2 regions of the Candidatus Clostridium radicumherbarum genome follow, and region 1 is predicted to be linked to the other one. Evidence: a T-box and tRNA genes for the amino acid it is inferred to sense, from the RefSeq annotation. Region 1 holds a T-box; the other holds one or more tRNA genes.
The links. A T-box is a leader RNA that pairs with one kind of tRNA and senses whether it is charged. The one in region 1 lies ahead of trpS (tryptophan--tRNA ligase), so its partner is inferred to be a tRNA-Trp.
Positions count from the first base shown of each region.

Region 2: it encodes a tRNA-Trp, which carries the amino acid that the T-box ahead of trpS (tryptophan--tRNA ligase) is inferred to sense. The anticodon was not compared.

Region 1 covers NZ_JBJHZY010000002.1:210,677-214,101, forward strand. The annotation lists gene ACJDUH_RS10895 (MFS transporter) at 1-472, opposite strand, end outside; gene trpS (tryptophan--tRNA ligase) at 714-1,718, opposite strand; T-box leader at 1,868-2,099, opposite strand; gene ACJDUH_RS10905 (desulfoferrodoxin) at 2,179-2,553, opposite strand; gene ACJDUH_RS10910 (glycoside hydrolase family 94 protein) at 2,810-3,425, opposite strand, start outside.
Region 2 covers NZ_JBJHZY010000001.1:819,080-822,504, forward strand. The annotation lists gene ACJDUH_RS03940 (putative HNHc nuclease) at 45-251, shown strand; gene ACJDUH_RS03945 (hypothetical protein) at 835-1,098, shown strand; gene ACJDUH_RS03950 (hypothetical protein) at 1,117-1,359, shown strand; tRNA gene ACJDUH_RS03955 (tRNA-Trp) at 1,436-1,510, opposite strand; gene ACJDUH_RS03960 (hypothetical protein) at 1,638-1,847, shown strand; gene ACJDUH_RS03965 (NAD(P)/FAD-dependent oxidoreductase) at 1,898-3,172, shown strand; gene ACJDUH_RS03970 (RusA family crossover junction endodeoxyribonuclease) at 3,189-3,425, opposite strand, start outside.

The sequences.
Region 1 (3,425 bases):
CAAGGGGTGGACCAACCATAGTTCCAAGGGCTACAAAGGTTCCTGAAATACCTAACGCCCTGCCCCTCTCGGTACTTGGGAAAACTTGAGTTATGATTCCTTGATTAGCTGACATAGTAGCTGCAGCTCCAATACCTTGGAGTACCCTAGCTGCAACTAAAAATGATAGGGAGCTTGTTATTCCACACATTAAGGAACCAAAGGTAAATACTATAATCCCAAACTTAAAAACCTTTATTTTGCCTTTAATATCTCCTAGTCTTCCAAAAATTAAAATACTTGCTGATACGACAATTAAATAGCTTGTCACAACCCATTCAATGGATGCCATGCTTACATTGAGCCTTTCAGACATTTTAGGTAAGGCTACATTTACAATGCTGCTATCCAAGCATGCCATAAAGGTTACCAAAACCACATTAAAAAGAATTATCCACCTATTTTTATAAATTTTTTCATCGATATTTTCCATGTACAAAATTACCTTTCTTAAAATATTATGCTTATCTTAGTATCCCTAATATCTTTCCTTAAGATACAACTTTATAAAAATAATACATTAAAAAGTATATCATAAAAACAACATTATTTACTAATAAAAAACTTGAAAAAGATTATTTTTGAATTTCTATTAAAAAACCTTGGCAATATGATTAAATAACCATATTACCAAGGTTTCTTTAAAGATTTTGATTAAGCTGATAGATATTATTTTACCTAGCTACTGGTATAAAGCCTATTTTCTTTTGCATTTTTGATAAGGTTTTTCTTGCAACATAATTAGCTTTTTCTGCTCCAGCTTTATAAATGCTTTCTAGGTATTCCTTGTTAGATAGCAGCTCTTTTACCTTAATTTGAATTGGTTCTAATTCATCTACAATTGCTTCTGCTACATCCTTTTTAAACTGAGCATAGCCTTGGCCTTCGTATTTCTTTTCAATAGCTTCAATTGTTTCGCCTGTAATTGTGCTTAAAATTGTAATTAAATTTTTGACTCCAGGCTGCTCATCACAGTATTTAACAACTCCAATGCTGTCTGTTACAGCTCTGCTTATTTTCCTTCTAATTACCTCAGGAGGATCCATAATTAAAATGAAGCCATTAGGATTATCATCTGATTTAGACATTTTCTTTAGTGGATCCTGAAGACTCATTATTTTAGCTCCATTTTTGGCTATATAACCCTCTGGAATTACAAAGGTTTCACTATAGGAATTATTAAACCTTTGTGCTATATCCCTTGCGATTTCAAGATGCTGTTTTTGGTCGCTTCCAACTGGTACTAGATCGGTTTGGTACAATAATATGTCTGCTGCCATTAATACAGGATAGTTAAGTAAGCCTGCCGATATAGATTCACCATATCTTTGAGATTTATCTTTAAACTGTGTCATTCGATTAAGTTCACCAATGTAGGTGTTGCAATTTAATAACCATGCTGCTTCACTATGTGCCGGAACATGAGATTGAATAAAAATTGTATTTTTCTCAGGATTTATTCCAGCAGCAATATATATTGCCATTACTTCTAAGGTTCTTGTTCTTAAATCTTTTGGTACCTGTTTAACAGTTATAGCATGTAAATCAACTATGCAAAAATAACAGTCATAATCATCTTGAAGCTTTACCCAGTTTTTAACAGCTCCTATATAATTTCCTAAGGTTAACTCACCTGAAGGTTGAATTCCACTAAAAATTACTTTTCTTTTTTCTTCCACAATAGAAACCTCCTCAATTTAAATTAATTATCTTTGTTTTCACACAACAAATTGTAGCTTATAATATAGCTTTTTATAACTTTTTACATAAAGTTTATTCTTTATTAATTCTAATTTTTTAATTTAAAAAACGCCCTATAGTTTCTCAACCATAGGGCGTAATATACGCGGTACCACCTAATTTAAAAGCAATGCTTTCCTCATTACAGATACAAAAAATATCCTGCCTTTGTAACGTAAGACTAACGTGAAAGACTACTAAAGGTTCATCTTCAACCTAAAAGACCCATTCAGCTTAAGCATAATTACTGTAATCTCACCCACACAGCTCTCTTTAAATTTGTTTTTAAGCCTACTTACTTCTTTTTTAAACGGCAATATATATTATTTACTTTATGATATGCCTAAATAAAAAGATTGTCAATTGTAATCTTGACAATCTTTTAAAATTTATAACCTATTATTTTTTCCAAAGACCATGAAGATTACAGTATTCTCTTGCAAATAGAACATCTTCTTCAAGCTTAAAATATGCCTCAGGCTTTTCACCTGGTTTTAAATATTTTCTATAAACTTTATTAGCTGTAACAACTTCAATCCATTCAATATAATGAGTTTCTATCATTGGATGCTCTACAGAACCGATTTTAACAACTACTCCGTCATCTACCTTTTCAATAACTGGAATATGTTTTTCTAGGGCTGCCTCAGTGGTGTTCTCTACCAAAAGTTTCATTGGCTGATTGCAGCAGGATAAAGTTCCGCCTGAAGGATGAACCACTTCAACTATGTTTCCACATATCTCACATTTGTAAATTTGATTTAACTCTGTCATTAAAATCCCTCCAATTTTTATTTTTTGAAAATTTTAATATTTTAGTTTATAACTATTTTATACATAATATATACACTATTCAATAGATAAATTGTTAATTTTCTATATTTATTGGAAAAAGCAAGTAAACTATACCACATATAAAATTATTTAATCATTGAATATATAAAGAAAGGGCTGAAACCTGAAAGTACATTATATTAATTACTTCAGCTTCAGCCTTCTTAATGCATTTAGTTTTTATAATCTTTTAGGGTCAATTAATTATCACTTCAACTTTATGTTCCCCTTCTTCAAAATGTGGAATTAATTCCTGCTCTATTAGCTTTCCATCCACATATAATTCATTTTTATCCCCTCTTTTAACTAGGATGTTATAGCTGCAATTGTCTTTTTTAAAGTTTAGTTCATATTCCTTCCATTCCTTTGGTACAGAAGGCTCAATGGTAAAGCCCTTATCACCCTTAAGCTTAAGTCCAAGTATTCCTTCTATTCCAACCCTGTACATCCAGCTGGAAGATCCAGTATACCAGCTCCAGCCGCCTCTGCCTTCATGGCCGACCGTGTTATATACGTCTGCAGTTATAACATAAGGTTCTACCTTATATCTTAAACAATCAAGATAGGATTTAGTATGATTTATAGGATTTATCATGTGATAAATCTTCCAGGCCTTATTCCCATAGCCTAGTTTAGCCATGGCAAGTGCTACCCAAGTGGCAGCATGGGTATATTGGCCGCCGTTTTCTCTTACTCCAGGTACATAACCCTTTATATAGCCAGGTTCTAATTTTGAATTATTAAAGGCTGGTGTTAAAAGCAGTACAATGCCTTTATCCTCCTTAACTAAATTTCTTTCTAGTGCCTCCATA
Region 2 (3,425 bases), on a different contig from region 1:
TGTTTTTATTTATAAAATTAAGGAGCTGATAAAGTGAAGCAGCTATGGCAACCTGTAAAGATTATAGGAATAAAAGAACGGAGGAAGTCCTGAGATACTCAACTAATGGAAGTTTACAAGGTGAATTAAAGCTAGATGATGGAAGGTTAATTAGTGCAGAGCAAAGGAAAAAGGTCTTTGCCTGTGTAAAGGATATTTCACTCTATACGGGATATGAAGCAGAGTATATAAGAGATTTATTGCAATTTTAACTGGTAATGGATATGTTGAAATTAAAAGTACAGACGTTGCTGTTAAATTAACAGGAGTTACTTTAGAGCCTATTAAACTTGATGATCTAAAACCAGCCTTAAAGAATGAAGCTTCTGATGGAATATACTTAATAGGATATGACTTAGCACCAGGTACTTATAAAGTAGAAGTAACAGATACAACAACAAAAAAGGGATATGTAGAAAGGTCAAAAAGTGTAGCAATGGGTCTAGATGATATTATTGCAAACGAAATTCAGCAAGGACCAGGATATGTAAAAATAGTTAAAGGTGATTTTGCGGTTAGATTACAGGGTGTAAAAATTACTCTTCAAAAATAATATAAATACATTTAAAAAGCTCTGATTACTCAGGGCTTTAATTTTTACTTTGACTACGAGCAAAATAAATCAGCACTATCAAATTTAAAATTAGATAGTGCCTTATTTAGGAAAATATTTTGGGCTAACAAATAATGTTAGCCCAAAATATTTTCATAAAAAGATAGAATAAATTGTCATTGACACACGAACAAACATTCTCGTATAATATAACCATTATGTCGCACTTGGAAGGTGAAAACATGAAAATCCTAGCTACACCTATAGATATGGTCTGTTGGTTCGAGAAATCAGGTTTACCGCATCCAGTTAGATTTAAACTCTTAGCTGATGATGAAAGCCAAGTAGTTATAAAAGTTGATAAAGTTAAATTTATAGACAAAGAAAAGATAGCCGGCAATGAAATGCTAATATTTAAGTGTGAGAGTGTATTTGGTAACCAACAAAAGATATTTGAATTAAAGTATGAGCTAAGGACTTGCAAGTGGATCCTTTGGAAAATATAAAGTGGATGGGGTTAATAAATGACAAATGGGGAAGTAAAAAAATCTTATTATGGATTGAAAGCATTTTTGATATTAAATGGTATTAATAGAAAAGAACGTGCCAAAACTATGAAGATTAGTACAAGAACTCTTAATAACAAATTGAATGGTTATTCTGATTTTACATTTGATGAAGTTATGATTTTTTGCAATAAATATAACAGTTGTAGTGATCTATTTTCAAAAAGTTCAAAATTTAAAATAACTAAAATAAAGGAGTAGAAATTATTTCTACTCCTTTTAAATTCCGGTTTTAAACATTCTGTCCGTTTTTTGTCCGGTATTAATTTTAAGAATATGGCAGGGGTACTAGGACTCGAACCTAGGCCAACGGTTTTGGAGACCGCTACTCTGCCAACTGAGCTATACCCCTAAGACAAGAAATATTATATAACATGATTAATAAAAAAGCAACAGTTTTTAAATATAATATTTTAAAATATATTTCAATAAGAAATTGTGGTAAAATGGTAATAGAAAATTGATGGAGAGGATAACATATGAGAAAGAATAAAAATTTGGCATTTTTGATACTAATATTTGGTGTTTTAGGGCTTGCTGCAACAGCATATTTTATAATAAATTCTTATTTTAAAGCTAAAAATATGGAGGCACTTTTGAAACCTGTGGCCATTGGCTTTATTCCGTTTTTTATATCCTTTGCGTTTTTAAGAATAGGAATAGATGGATTGATTAAAAAAAATAGCTAATTTACATTTCTAGAAAAATGCTAACATTCATAAAGAAATGAGAGGATATTATGCAGAATTTTGATATAGTTATAATAGGTGGAGGTCCTGCTGGGCTTTCAGCAGCTATAGCAGCAAAGGAGAAGGAAGTTCAAAAGGTATTACTAATAGAAAGAGAAAACGAACTTGGTGGAGCTTTAAATTATTCTATTCATTGTGGCTTTGAAAGAATTAAGGATAATAAGATTCTTACAGGACCGGAATTTGCACAAAACCTTATAGATAAAGCAAATAAACTTAATGTTTCTTATATATTAAATACTGAAGTAATTGATATTTCTAAGGACAAGATAATTACAGCAGTTAATGAAAATGGGATATTGGAAATTGGTGCAAAAACAATTATTCTAGCCCTTGGAGGAAGAGAAAAGCCGAAGGGGACTATTAATATTCAAGGAAAAAGCTGTGCTGGAATTTTTACTGCTGGAGCTGCTCAAAGATTTATCGTTAATGAAGGATATATGCCTGGAAAGCAAGTAGTTATTATTGGATCTGGGGATACTGGACTAATTGCTGCTCAGAGAATGGTCCTTGAAGGAGCTTCTATTAAATCAATAATTGAAAGCGCATTTTTTCCCAAAGGATCAAAGAAAAACATTGAGGATTGTATTAATGATTTAGATATTCCACTAAAACTTGGATATAAAGCTATAGATATAAGAGGTAAGGACAGAGTTGAAGGAGTAACTGTTATAAAAGTAGATAGTGACAATAAAGCTATTATTGGCACAGAAGAATATATACCTTGTAATACCGTAATTTTATCTATGGGTCTTCAACCTGAAAATGAACTACTAAAAAAGGTTGGTATTAATATTTCAAATTCAACAAATGGCACAGTAATTGATGAAGAACTTAACACAAATGTGGAAGGCATATTTGCCTGCGGCAATGTAATTAACATTCATAACACGGTAAAAAATGTAACAATAGAAGGCTATAAAGCAGGAGGAAATGCTGCAGATTATTGCACAGGTAAGACTTTTTCTGCAGATAGAATTGAAGTTTATGAAGGTGAAGGCATAAAATATGCCGTACCAAAATTTATTAATTTAGATAAATTGGATGAAAAGGTAAATATAAGCTTCAAAACTGATAAATTATATAAATCTTCCTCGGCAGTTTTATATATTAATAATAGAAAGATACAAGAAATATTTAAAGAAGAATTCTCTCCTGGTGAAATAGAAAACATGACATTAGAAAAAAAACATTTGAAAACAGATGAAGGAAAAATGAGTATTGCGATTAAAATTGAGAATTTACAAGGACAGAAGGTTAATTAGCCCTCTGTCTTTTTATTTAGAAAAGCTTTTTAAAACAATCTTTGCAAATTATCATTTTACCATTATTTGCAGTTACGGCACTGCTTGGACTAATAGACTTTTCACAAATTTCACATACCTTTAAACTTTTATCTTTTTCGGTTTTTTTGCTTTTAATTCCCATAACTCGCTTTTTATTACTTGGAGGATTGTATTTTATTACCTCTTTTTCATGTTCATTTTTAATTATATTATAATTCATAGAATATGTACT